4 regions of the Paenibacillus sp. F024 genome follow, and region 1 is predicted to be linked to each of the others. Evidence: riboswitches for the same ligand, from Rfam matches in the RefSeq annotation. Region 1 holds a riboswitch; each other region holds the start of a gene.
What was found. Region 1 has a riboswitch for cyclic di-GMP ahead of ACZYR9_RS15135 (hypothetical protein). Riboswitches for the same ligand answer to the same signal wherever they lie in the genome.

Region 1 (5,415 bases):
ACCGCCAAGAGCTCCACTACGCGAACAATGTATCTCGGATCGGCGTTAAGTCCGGTTCCAACCGCCGTCGCCCCCATATTCACCTCGTACAGATGCCGCTGCGAATGTGCGATACGCTCAATATCCCGCGAGAGCACCCTTGCGTAGGCTTCGAATTCTTGTCCGAGACGGATCGGAACGCCATCCTGCAAATGCGTCCGCCCCATTTTGATCACTCCGTCGAAAGCTTTCGCCTTTTCGAGAAAAACGGCATGCAGCTCGCGCATGGTTGCAAGCAGCTTCTGTATGGATGAAAGGAGGGCGATATGAATGGCTGTCGGAAAAGCGTCGTTGGTCGATTGCGCCATATTGACGTGCGTATTCGGACTGACCGAAAAATATTCCCCTTTCGTTCCGCCCAAAAGCTCGATCGCCCGATTGGCAATCACTTCGTTGGCGTTCATGTTCAGCGAGGTGCCTGCTCCTCCTTGTATCGGGTCAACAATAAACTGATCGTGCCACTGTCCTTCAATAATTTCCTTTGCCGCTTGAACGATAGCCTGCCCGATGCGCGGATTCAGCTGCTTGATTTCCATATTAGCGGTGGCAGCCGCTTTCTTCACCAACCCTATCGCGCGGATCAAATCGGAATGAATTTTGTAGCCGGTGATCGGAAAATTTTCCACTGCCCTCAGCGTCTGAATGCCGTAGTAAGCTTGAGCCGGAACCTCTTTGGAGCCCAGAAAATCTTTTTCTACTCGCATCTGTGTCAAGATCGTATCCTCCTATCGTCGGAAAAGCATGAAAGCAGCTTGCTTGTTTCCCCGGCAAGATATGATAACAGCCTTTACTTATAATTATGCCCTCACCCTTGCTATCGCTAACCCGTCGTAGGCCGGCAGCAGCACACCCTCGAGTCGGGGATCCTGGGCCACCATCTCCGTAAACAGCCTCATCTTCGCAACCGCATTTCCCTTTGACTCCGGATTTATGGCTTTCCCGCGCATAAGTACATTGTCCCCGAGGATAACAGCCCCCGGATGAGCCAGCCTGATCGCCCACTCCAGGTAATTCGGGTAATTGCCTTTATCCGCGTCAATAAAAAAGAGGTTAAATCTTCTTCCTTCCTCCTCAAGTGCCTTCAGACTGTCCAGCGCTTCACCGACCCGGTATTCCACATTCTGTCCAAACCCCGCTTCGCTAAGATGCTTGTAAGCCAGATCCGCATATTCTTGCTTCAATTCCAGCGAGACAAGCTTACCGTCCTGCGGCAAACCGCGAGCCAGACAGATGCCGCTGTAACCCCCGAGCGCTCCGATTTCCAGCACCTCTTTTGCCCCTGCGATGCGCACAAGCATGGTCAATAACCGCCCGTAACCGGCAGCGATCGAAATTTCCGGCATGAGGTTGGCGCGGATGCTTTCTTTCACCCGCTCCAGCAGCTCATCCGTATCAAAAAGCTCATCAAGATACTGCTCCGCCGTTAATGGCGATGTCATGTTGTTTTCCATTCCTTCCCGATTCCGAGACATACGGCTGCAGCACTTAATCATTGCTGCTAATACGTTTGCCTCGTTGTATAATCACTGTCAATCGCCTATACTAATTAATTGTATGGCTTTTCCAAGCTTAGTTCAACCTGTTTATATTCGGGCTTTTCCCTTCATAACAGATACGGAGTGAATCAGTATGACATTACATTCGATTGAAATTATCGCCACCTCCCCTATGGGGCTTGAGGCCGTAGTGGCCAGAGAGGTTCGCGATCTAGGCTACGATCAAGTCACGGTTGAAAACGGTCGGGTGACGTTCGTCGGTGACTTTTTAGCCATATGCCGCGCCAACCTGTGGCTTCGTACGGCCGACCGCGTGCTCGTCAAGATGGGACAGTTTAAAGCCCGTACCTTTGACGAGCTGTTCGAGGGAGTAAAGGCTCTGCCTTGGCCGGATTGGATTCCCGAAGACGCGGAGTTCCCCGTCGAAGGAAGATCGCACAAGTCACAGCTGTCCAGCGTGCCCGCATGCCAAGGCATTGTCAAGAAAGCTGTTGTGGAAAGCATGAAGCTGCGATACGGCACGGAGTGGTTCCCCGAAACCGGCGGACGCTTCGTCATTGAGATGTCGCTTCTTAACGACACTGCTACGTTAACCCTGGACACCACCGGACCCGGTCTTCACAAGCGCGGCTACCGCAAGCTGGTAACGGAGGCCCCGCTGAAAGAAACCATGGCGGCGGCCATGGTACTGCTGAGCCGCTGGCAAGTCGAACGCCCGCTTTATGATCCGTTCTGCGGCTCGGGTACGATTCCGATCGAAGCCGCGATGATCGGATGGAATTTGGCTCCCGGCTTACGACGCAGCTTCAACGCTGAAGAGTGGCCGCTCGTTCCTCATGAATTATGGAATCAAGCCCGGGAAGAAGCTTATGATTTGGTAAAGGATGACATCCCTCTCCAGATTACAGGCTCCGATATCGATCCGAAAGCCATTGATGTCGCATTGGCTGCGGCGAAATCGGCCGGTCTGGCAAAGGAACTGACCCTGCAGGTGAGCCCGGTTGCCAAGGCCATGCCGCGGGGAGACTACGGCTGTATCATCACGAATCCGCCTTACGGCGAGCGCCTGGGCGACCACAGTGAAGCTGAACGGGCCATCCGACAATTTAGCCATGTATACGAGCAGCTGCCTACATGGTCTGCCTTTATCCTAAGTCCAAACAAGCAGCTTGAGCATCACATGGGGCGCAAAGCCGACAAGAAGCGCAAGCTGTTCAACGGCCGAATCGAATGCAATCTATACCAATATTTCGCCCCCGGCGGTCTATACGGCTGGCGCAGCAACAAGACAGAGTCTCCTCCCGATGCTTAAGATGGGCGGTCCGCTCTTTCGATCATCCTCTCCTGATTTTACTATTTCCATGTTGAGGTAATGGCAGTCTCAAAACCGGACAAACCAAAGAACCGCTTTAATGGCATTACGCCATTAAAGCGGTTCTTTTTGCGCTATGTATGGGTATTTCAGTTTGGCCGTCAGGCCTGACGAACCGTAGTCCCCCTGCAGCTCAAATAATCGAACAGCGGCATGAAAACGTCATTTTCCGCTTCACATCTAACAGACAGCTTGACCTCACCGCGCCAGTAAAAATTAATGATTTGATGGCTGCGCCCCTTCACCATTTCGACGTCCCACCATGGCGCAGACAGTTCATAGACCTCACGGTTGATGAACAATTTGGGGCCCTCGTTTGACAAAAACACGCCTACGAAATCATCCCCCACTTTCGTGTAAAAGCCTTTTCTTGATACGATGCTTCGATTCTGACCCTGCATCAGTTTCACTCCTTTTTCAAAAACAAAGAAATTCTCCATCTACGGGCACAAGAGTCTGCAAGTCTATGCGTCGCTCCGCACCTTCGATAACTGGCTGGCTTTGCGCCGGAACCTGCACTTTAGCCCCTATAGCTTTGCGTGCCCAGGCTTTCGCCTGGTTTGCCTTTATCGAGTACGCTCGAAAAATGTCTTTTTATGAAAGTTTATTTTCTTAAGAATAAAAGATAAGACCTAAGGAATACATAATTCCAATTTCCCAATTTCAACAAATCTATTGAGCCTTTGGAACTATTTTCAATGATTAACCTTCTATTTACACTAAAATCGCCCCTTCAGAATACGATTTTAGATGCTTGACACCTAAAAAAATGAATAAAATAGAAAAAAGCGGATTTTGAAGCCCTTATGGAATCCGCTGCAATCTGCGGTCCTATAAGCGTCTCTTCATCCGCTTTAATGTCACTTCACATATTTACTAGCCTTCTCGATCGCTTCGTCCTCCGTCTTGCCGGTAACATATCTGCCGTTGATGAAGATGAAGGCAAAGCGGGAGCATGGACCGCAGTAAGATTTGCATCCTACCTTGATTTCCGCGTCGGGGGCCAGCTTCTGCAATTTGGGCAGCGCCGTTTTGATTCTCATATGCTTGCATTTGTCACAAATTCGTATATCGTTGGCCATACGGGTGTTTCCTTTCTATTGCAGCTTACCTATACGGAACCCGACTAAAGCATTAGTGGTCGCCGTGGTTGCCTTTGCCCGGATTGGTCACCGAGAAGCCTTCCTCAGGCACATAGAAATAATCGATGCGAATCCCGTCCAAAAACGGATCATCCTTCTGAAGAATAACGTCGATGCCTTTGTCGGTCGAGACGACGACATCGTTCTCCGTAGGCTTGTCTAATTTCATACCGTAATGGGCATGATCACCGTGCGCATGCGTCACGAATACGCGAAGCTTCAATTCCTTGTCTTCTTCTTTTTCTATTTCGGCCAAAAGCACTTTGGCGGCATTACGCGAAATTTTGCAATTCATGACTTCCATCTCCCAGCGCTATCGTTTTCACCTTATTGTATAGAAACTCGGGAGCGAAAGCAACTTTTATTGCAATACGATGATCGTACGGCTGCATCCGACTGTAGACTTACACCCCATTCATATCCGTCCTCGTTCCCCATCCCCGGTACCCTCCGTTGTGTTGCTATTGTGTGACTTGTTATATAAAACGGAAAGTAGTGAATAATTTTAGATATTATGACAATGGAAATATTAACTTACCCTAAGGTAACGCGCTTCAGGTATCATACACCCAGCGCTTCGGTGAGCTGCAGCGCAAAATCAAATCCGTCAGCCCCAAATCGTTAACGGACACGCTGCGTCACCTGGAGGACAACGGCGTGCTGAAACGGACAGCCTACCCGACGGTCCCCTTTACCGTGGAATACAAGCTTACGCCTAAAGGCCAGGATTTGCACCGGATGTTAAAAGAAATGAAGCTCTGGGCGGCCGGATGGTGTACGCCAGCCGCAGAGGAATGATAAACCCGAGGTGACCGAATGATTCATTTTTACCGCAAATATTACAAAACCATCTTCGACATTGCTCTCCTGATTGTCACGGTGTATTTGTTCATGTACATCTTCAGTCTCTTATACCGGATTGCAACGCCGATCTTCTTTGCGTTTCTCATTTACATGATTATCGAGCCGCTCGCTAAATTCCTGCACCGCAGAGGGCTCAAGAAATCGATCGCTTCCGGCATCTCGACCATTTTATTTATTTTGGTCATTCTTGGGGCGATTACCGGACTCGGCGCTATTTTTACAACGCAGATCTTACAGCTTAAAGACAAGTTCCCCGAGTACACGGCCGTCATGGAAAGGGAAATCATACAGCGGTCCGAAGCTCTACAGGACTATTTGGGTCCGTTGCCAACGCAGGATCTGATTGAGCAGGCCAAAGAGTATTCCGCAGTCATCACCAGTAAAATCACCCAATTTGTGACCGGCTTTATTACGGGAACGTTTACGGCATTGACCTCCGTCTCCACCTTCTTGATTAATTTTGCCATCGGGATCATTCTGGCTTATTTCTTGAGCATCGAGA
Region 2 (5,415 bases), on a different contig from region 1:
AAAATGAGAGATGATTTGCGCGGAAGCACCGAGGAATGGGTCGAGAAGCTGCATGATACGCAGCAAAAGGATGAAAAAAACCGGAAGCATCAAGGGGACGGACACCCCGATAAAAAAATGCCGGCCAAACGGCACCGAAACGGTAACTAATTTTTCTTACCGAACCGCCTTAGGGCGGTTTTTTGCATGAATGGTTTAAGCAAAATCGTCTGCCGTTTGTCTCAGGAGAGGGCTTGACAGAACAGGACAGAGCAGATATCGTCATTTCTATGAGCCGGCCAAAATAAAGAATGGTTTTGGCAGCGGAAATCAACTATTAAATCAGCACGGGAGGAGACCGCGGTGGAATTATGGATGTTCTATTTGCCGGCTATCAACCTGATCGCTTTTGGCATCATGGGTTACGATAAATCCCAGGCGAAAAAAGGCAGCCGGAGAATAGCCGAGAAAACGCTGTTTTTCATCGCTGCGGCCGGAGGAGCGTTAGGCATGTGGATAGGCATGCGGAAATGGAGACATAAGACAAAGCATCCTTCTTTTGTTTACGGCATTCCGCTGCTGTTTGTCTTGAATGCGACACTCATTTATTATTTCGGTTCAGCCTGATGCGGCTTTAAGTTCTAATGTTGATGGAGGATGTCTATGGAAGCTATGCTGTGGGGAGGCTTCACATCGTCGCTTGCGACGGCGTTGGGCGCAATTCCGGTCCTTTTTATGAAAGAGTTATCTCATCGAGCCAAGGATGTACTGCTTGCCTTTACGGCAGGCATTATGGTATCCGCCTCCATGTACAGCCTGATTCCTTCTGCACTGGCGATGTCCGGCTTGACAGTGCTTTGCATCGGTGTGCTGCTTGGCACCATAGCGCTGACATTGCTCGAAAAGCTGGTTCCGCATATCGACCTTGCGCATGCCAGAGATAGCGGGATTTCAGGCAAATTAACGCTTGAACGAAAGTCCGTCTTGTTTTTGACGGCGATGACACTGCACAATTTGCCCGAAGGGCTTTCCGTCGGGGTGAGCTATGCGAGCGGCCAAGAGGAGCTAGGACCTCTGGTCGCACTATCCATGGGTCTGCAGAACGCCCCGGAAGGTTTCTTGGTTGCGTTGTTTCTAATTATGCAAAAGGCTCGTAAAAGCACAGCGATATTGTTCGCTTTATTCACGGGGATGCTGGAGTTTGCCAGCTGTATTATTGGTTTTTATTTGACCGCTTATGTTTCCGGACTTATACCGTACGGTCTTGCATTTGCTGGAGGAGCCATGCTGTTTATCGTTTACAAGGAGCTGATCCCGGAGAGTCACGGACACGGCTATGAAAGAATGGCGACCTTTTCTTTCATCATCGGACTGCTGGTGATGATCGGGTTGACGGAAACTTTGGGTTAGCAGATTGGTGTTCAATTGGGGAAGCAACCCCCTCAATGTAAAACGATCGAACCCGTAAAAGGTACTGAATATCGGCATTGTCAAAAGCACCGGCAGCGAATCGATTTTCGTAACGGTGTTTTTTCGCACGAAGTCCTGGCAGGGCGAGTACCATACTAGTACGAGACTTGGATATAATATAGTCAAATTGTGGAAAATGTGTTAGAATAAAATAAAATAATGTCGAAACATCATTGGTTTACTCTATCGATGTCGAAAGTTTTGGAATTTACTTTAATATTTTCTATCAAATCGCCAACATTTTACATTAAAGTGATGGTCCGATAAAGGCACAGCCATTGAAAAGTGGTGTCGCAAAGCTATAGGGGCTAACGTGTGAAAACACACCATGCCAGCCAGCCGCCGGAATGAGGTTGAGAAAACCCTTCATTCGGAGGGTTTTCTTTTTTTCATTCTATACGAAATTCGGGATGCATGGAAGATTCGTTACCAGGAATTTTGCTTTTACTCTGCAAGGACGGTGAGAGGCCATGTACTGTGTTTTTAATGAAAAGCGACTGAAACACTTATCGGAAGAGATTGAAATGATTCGACTTAGAATGCATGGCATATTCAACATGAAGCTGTGCTTTTCAGACCCGGAAGTCAAAGCATTAAGCAAAGAATTGGATTGTGCCGTAATCAGATACCAAGAGTATGCGAAGCGATTAACGTGAATGAATAGAGAACAAGTGTGAGGCATGACACGGAAAGGATGATGTCAATGATCGGTGAGCAGGCAGTAAGCGGACTTACTCAGCTGTTAGTAAAAGATATAGCTACCTATGAACACAGCATAAGAATTGGAAAAATGGCTAAGTTGATGGCTGCCTATCTTGATTTTGATGAAACGCAAACCCAAAAATTGATTGCAGGCTGCTGCTTGCACAATATTGGCAAGGTACATATCCATGAGTCCATTTTACAAAAGAAAGCCTCTCTTACCCTGGAAGAATGGAAATTTATGAAGCGCCATGCGTTTTTCGGCGTTCAGATGGCCGTCATGGAAGGAATTACCGATCAGGATATCATTGACATCATTCATTACCATCATGAGCGTTGGGATGGTACGGGTTACCCCGACGGCTTGAAAGGTACCGACATTCCGGTATATGCCCGCATTTGTTCGATACTGGACGCATTCGACAGCATGATTTCGGATCGCCCCTACAGAAAAGGGATGTCCATCCAGCAAGCCCGTGAAGAGCTGCTGCGGCAGAGTTGTTCGCAATTTGATGGTCGTTATGTTCAGGTGTTTCTCACCATTCAGGAAATGATATTGGCTCATATTCAAAGAGATTCCGTGCAATCCATGACTTATCACGACAGATCGGTTTACCATTCCGAGATCGTTTAATCATAGGTCGCCTATCGGCGGTTTATTTTTCATTTGGCGGAAGGAAATTGGGGGGAGGGCAATGAATAAAAAAAGAGGTCGGCAGGGAGTAGCCTAAGCATACATGATTGGAGGGAAATGACAGGTGAAAAAGGGTATTGCGTCTAGGACATGGAAGTTGTTATTCGCTTTTTGGATGATGATGGCCATGCTGATGATTCCGGCTCCCCGAGCGGATGCGGGAGCTTTCACTTATAAGGTTTATCCGAAAGGAACGGTGGGCATATCCAAACCGGTCATCGGATTTGAGCTAGGCGATTGGAACGGATTACAGGTCGGTTCGTTTCAGATGAAGCTGGATCAAAATCAGGTACCGGGGACCTTTGATCAAGAAACGATGAGTTTTACCTATACACCGGCTGTGGGATTAGAGCCAGGAGAGCATTCGGTTGAAGTACAGCTGCAATTTATCGGTTACCAGCCTATTTTTTTGGATTGGACGTTCACTATAGCGAGGAATCCTTTAAGCGAGGTTCCTGCCACTTTCTCACAGACTCATCAGCTGGGCTTGAAGGCGATCAATGATTATCGGATGCTGTACGGGTTAAAGCCTTTAAAGCTAAACAGGAATCTGACGTTAGCAGCCAAGAATCATGCCCAATATTTGAATATGAACCGTATTGCGCAGACGACTTCGGACTCGCTGCATGACCAAAGGAAAGGCATGCCCGGTTATACCGGGGCAACCCTTTCTGAACGCGCAGTATATGCCGGGTATTATCGCGGCGTGGGGGAAGATGTATCCTTCAATACGGGAAATCTTGTGGAGTCCGTCGATAAGCTCTTTGATGCGCCATATCACCGCGAGCCCTTTTTAATGCCTCATGTTACGGAAGCGGGTATTGATATGGTCGGAGATTATGTGGTCATTGTGTTCGGGTATGGAGAAAAATCCGATACGGAGATGACGGTATCACCCGCTCCGGGAGATCCTTATGTCCCGCTGCTTTTTGACGGCTATGAAACGCCGGATCCCATTCGCATGTATGCTTCAAGAAAATATCCTGTCGGATACCCGCTTATGGTTTCGGTAACGGGAAGCGGCATTAGCGAAATCCGGCTGCTTGAATCGACGCTGAAGGATGAATCGGGTCAACCGGTGAAGCTGCTGCAAAACAGTCCGAGCAATGATGATCATTTAACTAACAGCGTCATCTTAATTCCACCCGAGCCGCTGCAGCCTGACACCTCATATTCCGCGTTTGTGAAGCTGGGTGTCACCGAGAACGGAGTATCCAAAACGCTTGAGAAATCATGGAATTTTCATACGGAGCCGGTCGAAGGCATCGGTAAGCAGAAGCTGCACGAAGATATTGCAGCGTATATGAAGCTGGCGGCAGAGCAAAAAGAGAAAGTCCGGCACGTGGTCACCTTCAAGCTGGACGATGATAGCTATACACTGGATAACATCAAGTTTCTGTTGAAAAGAGCTCCGTTGATTGACGAAGGCACCTCATATTTATGGGTTAGGGACTTAGCCGCCGCACTAGGCGCTGACGTTACATGGGATGATAAGCGCAAAGCCGCGATCTATACGAAGAGCGGCCGGGAGATCACATTCTTTACGGGGCGTAACGAGTATGCGATTAACGGTATCGAACAACCCACTCAATCACCGGCCCGATTGGAAAACGAGCTCACGATGATACCGGTACGCTTGCTGTCCGAGGTATTAGGAGCCCATGTAGAGTATTTGCCGCAAACGCGGAGCGTAAAAATTATATACTGAACCTCCATGAAAAGCCGAATGGCCCCATTGAAGTGATGGGGCCGTTTTTTGTACAATGAACTTGGTTGTTCATTGACAAGGAGGAACGAAGATGCATTCCTTTCAAGCGGAACCACAGCTTCAAACCGATTCCCATAAACAGAAGCGTGAACGTGTCCAGCATTTATGAGGGAAGTGATCGGGTGATTATTCGTGAGACGGAACAAGAGTTTATCATGATTACACAACATGACCACGCGAAACTGTCAGGAAGGATTGCAAGTCACTTTAAAAAGCCGTTTTTCGTAGAAGATGATTATTTTGAAGACGTTGTCTGTGCTGTGCATGAGCACGATAGAAGCTGGATAAGGCTCGATGATACACCGATTTGGAATGACCGGACCTCATCACCGTTTTCGTTTATGGATTACCCGCTGTTACCTAAATTGGCCTTGTATAGAATCGGAATGGATGAAATTGAGGAAGGAAACCCATATGCTGCTCTTTTATGCAGTCTCCACTATACATCATTTCCCATATTTCATAACTCCACGAATGGTGAATGTGTTCGTTTTTATCATCACGAGCGTTATAGACAAGAAAGAATTAGAGTCGCGCTAAAAGACATAAGTCCAAATGTTGTTTCGAGGCATTTTCGGTTATTGCAGCTATGCGATGATATTTCCTTGTATGTATGTTTAAATCAAGCAGGAGTAAAGAAAGAAAATGAACACCCATGGTATATGACGGGTTTTAAAAATTCTAATGGTTTTAACATGGAAGGGGATAAACCGCTTAGCGCGAGGTGGCTTAACCATAAGGAGATCATAATTACTCCAACGCCATTTCAAAATACATGGAATACAACATTGAAAGTAAAGCA
Region 3 (5,415 bases), on a different contig from region 1:
ATGCAAAGACATGGAACAAAAGCGAAATGACTGGAATAGATGTTGAACTGTCCGAACTGACATCTTTAGCTGTTCACCCGTCCGATGATTCAATCGTTGCAGTTGGAACGACAAAAGCGTTGTATGTATCCAAAGATTCAGGCAACCAATTCGAAAAAATAGCCGATCTACAGGTAACTTCTCTTACCTTTGGTATGGAAGGAAATATAATCGTTGGCAGCTACAAACAAAAAGGGGTTATTTATCAAATGGATCTGCAACAGAAACAGTTGGTTGAGGTGAATATTCCAGATCTTGTTGAAGATGCAGCATCGTATATTGCACAGAACCCAACGAATACCAAAGAACTTGTTTTCGCCACTTTTAATCTGGATGTATATATATCCTTGGATGAAGGGATGAACTGGAGGAAAATTGCGGATAAAGGAAAAGGGGTTTAAGAATAACAGTGAAACGTAATCGAAGATGGATTCAAATTGTTGTATTGTCGGTCGTATTGGTAATTGGAGCTTATACAATTGGATCAGCGTTATTTAGATCAGATTCTTCCGTAAAAATTGGCTCAAAAGCCCCCGAGTTTAAGCTTTTTGGTTTGGATCAACAGGTTCATCAATTAGCAGACTATGAAGGGAAAGCACTGGTAATCAATTTTTGGGGTACGTTTTGTCCGCCATGTGTGAACGAGATGCCGGCTCTGCAAAAACAATATGATCAATGGAAAGACGACAATGTGGTAGTGCTTGGCATTAACTTAAGTGAAAGCCGGGTTACAGTACAAAGTTTTATTGATCGATACGCGATTACGTTTCCGATCATTATCGACAACGACAACGAAATCCGAAACAAATATAATGTTATGTCTTATCCCACGACGTTTTTCGTAGATTCATCTGGCGTGATCAAAGATAAATTTATTGGTGAGATGAAAGAACAAGATATCCTCATCCGGATAAATCGATTATTACAATAATTGCTTCGTGAGCAGTTTATGATCAGGAGGCTGCAATGGATAAATTATTCAACAAATATTATGATCGGTTGATGCAGCCGCTAGAAACAAAAATATTCGGCCGGATAAGAAAACAGCTTCTTTCTAAGGCGAAAGGAAAAGTGCTGGAAATTGGCTCAGGTACGGGTATTAACTTTTTGTACTATGAGTTTGCAGATCAAGTCATTGCAATAGAGCCAGATCCAATGATGTTGGAGCAATCCCTAATTAAAGCACGTGAAGCTACAGTTCCGATCGAAGTGGTACCGGGAGATGCCCAAAATCTACCGTATCCAACCAATTCGTTCGATTCAATCGTTGGAACACTAGTATTATGTACGATACCTGACCCGGCGAAAGCTCTGGCCGAAATCCATAGAGTATGCAAGCCTGAAGGAACGATTTTAATTTTTGAACACGTAAGGTTAAATCATCTGGTCCTTGGTAAAATACAAGACTGGTTAACGCCCGTTTGGAAACGATTATGTGTTGGTTGTCATTTAAACCGCAATACACTTGAAACCGTTGAACAAGCAGGTTTCAGAGTGGTGCAAACGACGTCGATGTGTAGGGAACTGTTCCTAGTAATTGAAGCAAGAATAAAATAAATTGGAAATGTGAGACTGCGGTGAACGATAAAGCGGCAGTTATTCTGGAAATAAAATAGACTGCTTTTATGTATCCGCGAAACACTACGTTATGTAGTTTATAATAGATGCTTGTCAAGGTTCGATGTGTGATGAAAGCATAACTGCCAAATCTATTTAACGGATTTTGGGGGGTGAATAGTTAATGTACTCCTTTTTTAGTAAAATTAGCGCCTTCCTTAGCGAACCATTCGTTAACGCGGCGAACACTGATATCGCCTTTCTTGCGGCGCTGTTTCTCGGTTTTGTTGGTTCGGTTGCTCCTTGTCAAATGTCAGCGAACGTTGCGGCTATTACTTACTTTGGGCAGCGTCAAGCGCAAGCAAGGTTGTCGTGGCCCGAAACGTTCATGTATTTATTAGGGAAGATGATTGTATTCAGTATTTTCGGTGCTTTGTTTTGGTTTTTCGGTCAAAAGATATCCACTGACATGATCCCTTTATATTCTTTTGCAAGAAAGCTGCTTGGGCCGTTATTGATTTTAATCGGATTGTTTTTGCTTGGCTGGATTCGGCTTCCTTTTCAACTTGGGGCTCGAGTGGCAGGATTTTTTGAAAAATTGGCCGATCGAACCGGAGGAAGGAGCGGAGCCTTTCTAATGGGGATTGCATTTTCGCTAGGATTTTGTCCAACAATGTTTGTTTTGTTCTTCGGTTCGCTTATGCCTTTGGCATTGCAATCAACATATGGCGTAGTGTTGCCATCTGTTTTTGCAATCGGTACCGCAATGCCGTTTTTACTAATTGCCGGGTTTGCTGTAGGTTTCGGGTTAGATCGAGTCATTGTTAAGCGTGCCAAAAGGTGGGGGTTGTGGATACAAAAACTTGCGGGTGTGTTATTTATAGTGCTGGGCATAAGCGATACCTTGACATATTGGACTCTAATGTAAATCATGGGAGGTGCCAACGGAAAAATAATGCAGAGTGAGAGCCACGAGTAGTTGATTAGACCTATTGTGTGATCAAGAAATTTTTCGCGAACTTACAATTTGTGACGCTTCTATAGTTTATCCTGTATCATTCGATATGAAATGATATAGAATCGACAAATATCAACACATTTAAACACGTGGGACTTAGGGCGGTGCCAGAAAAATAAAAATTATGGTATTATAAGGCTATGATTTGGAAGAAATAATAGGAAAAATGGCAAACCAGATCGAAAGGCTGGGACGCAAAGCCACGGGTCTTCTGCACTATTGCAATGATCGCCGGGTTACCCTCACAAATCTCACATCTACGAAAAACTAGACACGGCCGTTTGAGGGTACGTGTCTTTTTGTCGTGATTCTAGAATGAATACGAGGTGATGATATATGGAGGAGCGTGTACGCTATGCTGCAAAAGTTGAAGAAGTCATGCGCTGGCAAGAAAGCAGGATACAAGTATTGCTGGTGGACAGCGACCCCGTATGGCAACAACGGTTGACGGCGTTGATCGATGCTGAGCCGGATATGAGTATATCTCATATTGCAACAAACAAAGAATCGGCTATTCGAGCCAGTATGCAATTGGATTTAGACGTAATGATTCATGACCCGGTGTTACATTCGTCGCAACAGGATGGATTGGATACAATTGCCGAAGTGTTGAAGATCAAATCACTGCCAATCATTATCTTGACTTCACTCTACCAGCCCGAGATCATTGTGGATGCAATGCTGGCCGGAGCGATCAATTATATTACCAAGATCAATTATGTGGATGTCGCAAGTGCCGTCAGGGAAGCGTATCAAGGGCAATCCTCCCTTCACGCCGATGTTGCATCCATCATCCGTAATGAAATTGGACTTGTTAAGCGAAGGGAATTGCATCGAATGCTGACTCCTACTGAAAAAGAAATCTTGCAGTTGATCGGTTGGGGCTATACACAACCGGTAGTTAGAGAATTGCTCGGAATCACGTCTAACACAATGAAGACGCATGTTCGCAATATCATTCGCAAATTCGACGTATCTTCCATTCGCGAAGCAGCGGAAAAAGCGAAACGTAGGGGCTTGTACGATCAACTAGATCGCATCACCTGTTAGCGATTCGTTTCCGATTCGAGCCGTTTCGCGATGGTTTGACAACCAATGATCTGTTGGTATGAGGGAAAAATCACCCTCCTCTTTCGAATGTATTATTGGTAAAATGTGGACAAATGCAGGTATCTACAGAGGAATTTTATTACCAAGTTTGTAGGAGGTGAGAATCAAAAATTGACTTAAGTTGCGAAAAATGGCATCCTTACTGCTTCCTCCACTTTACTAGAGAAGGGACGATGATAATGAAAACGGAGCGTGAACAACCTATAATCATGACGATTAACAGGCAGGCTGGCGGAACAATTTCAGGCAGCATGCACAGCAAGGAGGGAATTGTGATGACGCTGACCCAGCACCCCGTCCCCTATGAGAAAGTAGAATTATGGCTGAAGTCTTACAAGGACTGGAAGGCGAGACTGAAGTACATGCAGTCAGAACTGTCCTACATCCCTGAATTAACGCGTACGCTACAAATGGTTGCGGCTCACAGCAGCGGCAGAAAACAGGAAACGGTTTTACGGACGGTTATACGACGTATCGAAATCACCGAACATGAAATCCCGTTGCTGCTATCCAGAATCGGTTTGATCGACTATGCTTTCTCGGCTCTCACCCCGGAAGAAAGCTTGTTCATTCGGTTACGATATATGGATCAACTGGCGCTTTCAGACGCCATGAGCCGCCTAGCACTTTCCCGCCGCGCGTACTTCTACCTTCGAAAGCGAACATTGCACAAAATCTATATGAAAATCAAAGATCGGGCGGTTTTGTTGGATTTGGATTCGTCCCAAAATGATTGACCGGTTTCAGAAGATGCATATGCGCATCTTCTTTTTTTGCGTCCATTTTTCATTTTAATACGTTTTTATTCGTTACGTCCAATCCCAGTAAATACGATTAATGTCTCGCCAATTGATTCAATGAGTATTGAGGAGATTATAACACATACATTGGATACTGAGAATAGCGAATCTATCGAATGTTCATTTGACTTACTCTGCCTTATAAGCTGAAAGAATAAGGTGGTGGAAATGTGAACTCAATTCGGGATTCGTTAGGTCAGCGCATTCGCACATTGCGGGAACAATACGGATGGACGCAAGAGCAGCTTGCAGAGCGGGCAGACCTCCATCCTAATTATATCGGACAAATTGAACGCGGGCTAAAGAACGTTTCATTGGATAATATTTATAAACTGGCTGTTGGTTTGCGCATGGATTTGTCTCAGTTATTTGTTTTTGAGAATCGCGAACTTCCAGAGCCGTTGTCCCAGATTGGCCAAATGCTACAGCATTGTTCCGAAGAAGATTTAGATTTTCTGATTCAACACATCGAGCATTTGTTGAAGTGGAGACAAAAGTAAGTAACTGCTCGAAAGGAAGCGCCGGAACTGCATCGAACATGCACCGAACGCAGCACTGGATTTGCTCTCTTTTTGCACAAAGTCTGCACGCGTTATGCACATGATCCGTGTTATGATGTTAGTGTGGACAGGTTGTGCAACCACAAGCATCATGAAGACTGGTTGTCCCTTTCATCAAGCGCCGTTTCTTTCCCTGCTATCCCAGTGGGAAGAAATACGGCGCTTTTTTTATTTTGTTACTGATACAGCAGTCGTCGACTATATTCCGAATGTAAAGGAGTTGAACTAAACATAGGGCAACGCCAACCATCAAAGGCCCGCACAATTTCTCGCACGGTGTTGCCAGGTGAGAAAGGGAGTTGATGTTGATGTATCCCGACGACACATAATA
Region 4 (5,415 bases), on a different contig from region 1:
CGCGCTGCTTATGATGGGATTGTTTTATCTTGCTTTTGCAGCGATGTATCTTCCTGAACGCTCTACATTGTTTCTGGGGGCATTATCGATTTGTTTTGCCCTCCGTATGTTTTTTCTTGGCGAGGCACTTGTGGCTGACTGGTTCCCCGGCTTAAGCTGGGCTTGGCAGGTGAAGCTGGAATACCTGAATGAAATCGCCGCCATATGTTTATTTTCTCATTATTATCGGGCCATGTATCCTCAGGAATATTCACGGCTTGCGATCAACTCGATTCGCGGTCTTGAAGCTGTCTTTGCGGTTATTGTTCTGGCTGCGCCAAGCTCGTTTTTTACTCAATGGATGGTCGTGCACGCGGCCGTGGCGGCCTGCGCCGTTCTCTTTGTGCTGTGCAAGGTTTATCCGGCAGCCATTCGGCACGGGAGAATGGGAGCGCGTTCCGGACTGATCGCGCTTGCGGTCGCACTGCTTGCTCTCATCAACGATACCTTCTATTATTTGGCCGCTCCTCTGACGTCGGAGGAATGGGTTTACGCCGGCTTTTTCGTTTATCTGGTGTCCCAAATGGGTGTCACCATAAGACGCTATGTGGCTTTAAAGCAGGAGTCGGAGGCTTTGACTCTGCGGCTGGCAGCCTCCAATGAAGGGCTTGAGCGTAAGATAACGGAGCGCACAAGGCAGTTGACCGAATCGCATCATGCGAACGCTCGTCTTATGCACAATATCGCCCACGATTTGAGAGCGCCAATCGCTCTTATTCGCCAACGGGCAAAGCAGTTGGAGGCTTATGTGCCCCCGGAGGGTTTACGGGACCTGTCGGTGATTGAACAGCAATCGGAATGGGCGATCAAGCTGGCGCAAAATTTAAACGACCTCGCCAGCTTTCAGGAAAAAGAAATGCGTTTTTCACCCGTTTTCATAAAAGCGATCGATCTGATGCGGTTTTTATATAAACGGACGGAACCGGTGATTCGGGCAAGCGGATTCCAATGGTCGCACAAGCCGCTCGATGAGCTGTTCGAGGGGGACATGCTGATCGTGAGGGGAGACCTTTTTTTGATCGAGCGCTTGATTGATAATTTGGTATCCAACGCTTTAAAATTTACACTTCCCGGACATAGGATGAGTCTGTCCTATCGAATGGACGGGAGGATGCTTGAAATGGTCTTCGAAAACGACGCGAATCGGCTTGACGAACAGACGCTGGAGAGAATGTTCGAACGGTTTTATAAGGAGGGCTCGCCTGAGGTTGGGAGCGGCATCGGACTGGCCGTCTGCAGGGAAATTATCCAATTGCACGGAGGAGAAATCCGCGTCTCCCAGTCGGAAGAGGGCAGGCTCTGTTTTTATATCCGGATGCCGGTGGAGACGATGGAGTCATCGGGTCATTATCAGGCACAGTAAACCCTGGTATCATTCTATCTCTTGATTGTTGAGGCCGTCCCCCGGGGACGGTCTTTTTGGTTATAGGGCGGCATACATATGTAGCAGTTCTTAATCTGGAATTCAGGTGCGCGAAACCGGAGGGATGTCCTATCGAATCGGAGCAGACAAGACTGAAAGCCGAGCTGGAAGACTGGAAAGCGCGTAATCGGACGTTAATGGAAGAGATCCGGCAGATCGAAGAGCAATGCCTATCCGACCGGAAGAATGCTCCTGAAAAAGAGGCCGCCTCTTTGCTGCTGGTATGTCAAGATGAATGCGCGAAAAAGTTATATGCCTTGCTGAAGCAATTGCGAGAAGAAGACATGCTGCACGAACAGCTGCTGCTCGAAAAATATAAGAAGCTGGAAAGCCTGAAGAGTGTTTTGGAGGAGGCATTGAACCTGATCCGTAAAGCGATGGCTGAGTATTAGAGCAGTGCCAAAGGAGGGACTGGCAATGGATTCAAACGAGTGTGAAACGTATCCCGATCTTCTGCAGCTCATAGAAGAAGAGAGGCTGCGGCACGGTAAATTGCTTGCAAGGCTGGTTTCTTTTAAGCATGGGCCTCCGCTTCCCGAAGCGGATAAAGAATATATCGCTTTGCTCCGAAAGAGAACCAAAGCCTCGGTGCTCTTGCTGCAAGGACAGAACGAAGCGGATATGCTGGCTTTAAACGAAAGCTACCAACGAAAAAAAAGGGAGCGCGAGAAAAAAATCGCAATGGTTCAGCAGGAGATTGTTATCATAAAGCAGATGCTAGGCATGCTGCAAAATGAAGTGGAGAAAGCATTGGAGGGCCACCCGCGAATCCAAAAAGAGGATATGGACGAGCTATCCGAGCCTGACAGATTAAAGAAAAGCTATATCGTAGGGAAAAGAACGGGCAAAGATTTGATTGATCAGGAAGGCAAGCAGCTGATCGCAAAAGGCGACCTGATTACGATGGAGTTGATTGAAAAAGCCGAGCAGTCCAACCTTCTCGTGGAGCTTATTCTGCATATGAGGAAGTCGGAAGAAAGTGAGACTTAAGGTTCAGTTCTTTTGAACTATTCATTGGATGAATTGATGACTTGACAAAAAATATGATTCGTGAGATACATATTGTATCGGAATAATTTGGTTCGACTTGGTTCGTCATACGACTCCTAACTAAATAGGAATGGAAGCGTTGAAGTCTACTCTTTATATGGGCACTTGGAGCAGACAGAGCTATTAGTGCAACCGGCCATTTGATCTTCGTGAGGATTTTACGATGGGACGGTGTCCATAATGAATAACAAGCTCACAGTCATGCTTTCAACGGAAGGAACTTACCCCTATTTTCAAGGCGGTGTCAGCACCTGGTGCGATATTTTGGTCCAAAAGCTGAAGATGGTGGATTACGTCATTTTCAGTGTGGTGGCTGACCCGTTCATTACTCCTCAATTCAAGCAGCCTCCCAATACGCAGGTAACCCAAATGCCCCTATGGGGTACTGAGGAGCCCTGCGAGCATTTGAACATTCCATTCTCACAGGTTTACCTTTCCAAAAAAAGAACGGTTCACAAAGTTGTGAAAGAAAAGTTTATTCCTCTATTCACCGATTTGATTAAAGAGATTATCAGCTTGGACAAAAATCCGCTCCGTTTTGGTCAAATCCTCTATGAAATGAATCAATATTTCGGCCATTACGAATATAAGGAAAGCTTTAAGTCCGAAATCACTTGGGACGTTTATAAGGAGATCATCTTATCGTCTTGCAAGGATCAGCGCACTCATTTGCCGGAGCCCGATATTTACGGCTTGATTCAAAGTCTTGGCTGGATTTACCGCTTTTTTAATATTTTGAACAATCCCATTCCCAAAGTTCATGTTTCCCATTCCTCGGCTGCGGCCTTTTGCGGTATCCCGGCCGTGCTGGCAAAACTGGAGCATAAAACGCCATTGCTGTTAACCGAGCATGGAGTTTACCTGCGAGAGCAGTATTTGTCATTATCCAAAAGAGGGTTATCCGCCTTTTTAAATACGTTTTTGATCCGGCTGGTATCCTCGATCGTGAGTCTGAATTACACCTATGCCGATCAGGTCTCTCCGGTATGCGAATATAATACGCGTTGGGAGTCCAGGCTCGGAGTGGAGCCGAGCAAAATTAATGTTATTTATAACGGTGTGGACGAACATGTTTTCAGCGTGGCTCCGATGACGAAAAATGAGCATCCGACGGTCGTTACAGTGGCACGTATTGATCCCTACAAGGACATATTAACACTGATCCGCGCTGCCTCTGCAGTCAAGAGGAAGATCCCGGATGTCCGGTTTGTCATTCACGGAAGCGTAGCCGTACAGGAATACTATGAGGAATGCATCGCTCTGCGGGATCAGCTCGATTTGACGGAGACGGTCATTTTTGCCGGGCATACTCAGGATATGACGGCGGCTTATCACAGCGCAGATGTTATTGCCCTGTCAAGTGTGACGGAAGCCTTCCCTTATGCCGTCGTGGAGGGGATGATGACGGCCAAACCCGTGGTGGCCACGGATGTAGGAGGCATAAAGGAGGCTCTGGGAGATACGGGCTTTGTCGTGACCCCGGGAAAAAGCGAGGAGCTGGCCGATAAAATCACCCTTCTGCTGAACAATTCCGAGTTGAGGAGCGCATTGGGTGAACGGGCAAGGGAACGGGCGATGAGGTTTCTGACGCTGGATAAAGTGCTGGAGAATCATTTGAAAAGCTATATCAAGCTGTCTGTTTATGCACACGAAAACACCGCTGCGGCCCCGGGATTATCTCTTGAGCAGCTTCAAAAGCTTCATGCAGAGCAAGCGTATATTTTAATGTCGCGGGGTTATTACAAAGAGGCGGCGGCCCAGTTTCGTTCAGCCGTCAATATGCAGCCTGCGGCAGTGTTTACCCCCGTGTTGATCGGGGAAATTGCGGCGTGTCATGAAAAGCTTGGAGATCATGAGCATGCGCGGATGGAGCTGGAGAGGATGAAGCTGCTGATGCAGCTGGGTGCAATGAAGAAAACGAACGGTGGTAAGCAAACCGCATAACGATCGCTGGACCTGGGAGGTCAATGGATTGTGGATACGTTATATAAGAAATTGATATCCGACGCGGAGGACGAGCTTAAACAGCTGATCGCTGAAAATGAGCAGTGGAAGCAAAAGCTTGCCGGCGTAAGAGAGCATGATGCCGTGTCATCCGTTTTGGAGGAAGAAATTTCATCTCTCATTATGATGTCCCACCTCGAAAACACCAAGCATATCTACCAGATTACCGAAGAGCTGCGGAAGGAAGAGGAGCAGCTTGAACGTTTAATTATGGAAAAAACCCGGAAATTGCAGCGGTTTAAGCAGCTCTTGCTTGAGACCATTCACAGCGCACGAAGCAAAATGTCGGAGTCTTAAGACGGGGGGGAAGTTTGTGGCTTCAGGTCAAGGACCGGGTATCCCTAAGGATAACGTCAAAAGTTTGTGGAACCAATTTTTTGTCTTGAGACAGCAAATCGAGAGCTTAAAGAAGGAAAACCTTCAGCTGGAAAAGGAATGGAATGCTAAAAAGCATCAAGTTAAACCGCCTGCAGCCACACATGTTTATAAAGATCTGATCCTTAAGAAGACGAAAGATGCCGTCGTGTTGTTAAGTCAACAAAAGGAAGCTGAGCTCGAACGTGTCCGGGCCGAATTTACTGCAAGGAAGGCGGAGAAGGAGGAAAGAGCAAGCCAAATCGATGAAGAGCTGCAGATGGTTCAAAGCATGCTGCAGGCGATGCTGGATGAGCTTGAGAGGGTTGCCCTGCAGCTTGGTGACGGCATGCCGACGGACATGGATATGGAGGCGGGGAGTCCGCAGACGGCTGAAAGCGCAGAAGAGATTCTTCAAGCTCCGGCTCCGGTTACCCAGTTCATGCTTCAACCTGAGGAACCCGAGCGGCAGCCGGAACCATTAAGCGGCTTTTGGGATGACATTAACGAGTACATGGGTGACCTCGATGATCGTCCTCAATCGG

Region 2: another riboswitch for cyclic di-GMP. It lies ahead of ACZYR9_RS01035 (Spo0E family sporulation regulatory protein-aspartic acid phosphatase); the one in region 1 lies ahead of ACZYR9_RS15135 (hypothetical protein).
Region 3: another riboswitch for cyclic di-GMP. It lies ahead of ACZYR9_RS25890 (response regulator); the one in region 1 lies ahead of ACZYR9_RS15135 (hypothetical protein).
Region 4: another riboswitch for cyclic di-GMP. It lies ahead of pelF (GT4 family glycosyltransferase PelF); the one in region 1 lies ahead of ACZYR9_RS15135 (hypothetical protein).

What each region holds. Positions count from the first base shown of each region.
Region 1 is NZ_JBVASZ010000013.1:82,080-87,494, reverse strand. Features, by position in the region: gene aspA (aspartate ammonia-lyase) at 1-743, opposite strand, end outside; gene ACZYR9_RS15145 (O-methyltransferase) at 837-1,478, opposite strand; gene ACZYR9_RS15140 (THUMP domain-containing class I SAM-dependent RNA methyltransferase) at 1,669-2,847, shown strand; gene ACZYR9_RS15135 (hypothetical protein) at 3,009-3,308, opposite strand; cyclic di-GMP riboswitch class I at 3,391-3,482, opposite strand; gene ACZYR9_RS15130 (YuzB family protein) at 3,768-3,989, opposite strand; gene ACZYR9_RS15125 (iron-sulfur cluster assembly accessory protein) at 4,042-4,344, opposite strand; partial or broken gene ACZYR9_RS15120 (winged helix-turn-helix transcriptional regulator) at 4,617-4,847, shown strand; gene ytvI (sporulation integral membrane protein YtvI) at 4,866-5,415, shown strand, end outside.
Region 2 is NZ_JBVASZ010000001.1:212,558-217,972, reverse strand. Features, by position in the region: gene ACZYR9_RS01050 (DUF4023 domain-containing protein) at 4-150, shown strand; gene ACZYR9_RS01045 (DUF1294 domain-containing protein) at 343-606, shown strand; gene ACZYR9_RS01040 (ZIP family metal transporter) at 643-1,389, shown strand; cyclic di-GMP riboswitch class I at 1,708-1,796, shown strand; gene ACZYR9_RS01035 (Spo0E family sporulation regulatory protein-aspartic acid phosphatase) at 1,920-2,105, shown strand; gene ACZYR9_RS01030 (HD-GYP domain-containing protein) at 2,153-2,785, shown strand; gene ACZYR9_RS01025 (stalk domain-containing protein) at 2,910-4,553, shown strand; gene ACZYR9_RS01020 (DUF3891 family protein) at 4,736-5,415, shown strand, end outside.
Region 3 is NZ_JBVASZ010000053.1:9,575-14,989, forward strand. Features, by position in the region: gene ACZYR9_RS25870 (F510_1955 family glycosylhydrolase) at 1-440, shown strand, start outside; gene resA (thiol-disulfide oxidoreductase ResA) at 449-970, shown strand; gene ACZYR9_RS25880 (class I SAM-dependent methyltransferase) at 1,006-1,596, shown strand; gene ACZYR9_RS25885 (urease accessory protein UreH domain-containing protein) at 1,781-2,524, shown strand; cyclic di-GMP riboswitch class I at 2,773-2,858, shown strand; gene ACZYR9_RS25890 (response regulator) at 2,951-3,664, shown strand; gene ACZYR9_RS25895 (hypothetical protein) at 3,904-4,461, shown strand; gene ACZYR9_RS25900 (helix-turn-helix domain-containing protein) at 4,695-5,024, shown strand.
Region 4 is NZ_JBVASZ010000037.1:28,357-33,771, forward strand. Features, by position in the region: gene ACZYR9_RS23650 (sensor histidine kinase) at 1-1,402, shown strand, start outside; gene ACZYR9_RS23655 (hypothetical protein) at 1,459-1,854, shown strand; gene ACZYR9_RS23660 (hypothetical protein) at 1,880-2,452, shown strand; cyclic di-GMP riboswitch class II at 2,576-2,659, shown strand; gene pelF (GT4 family glycosyltransferase PelF) at 2,693-4,456, shown strand; gene ACZYR9_RS23670 (hypothetical protein) at 4,487-4,813, shown strand; gene ACZYR9_RS23675 (hypothetical protein) at 4,830-5,415, shown strand, end outside.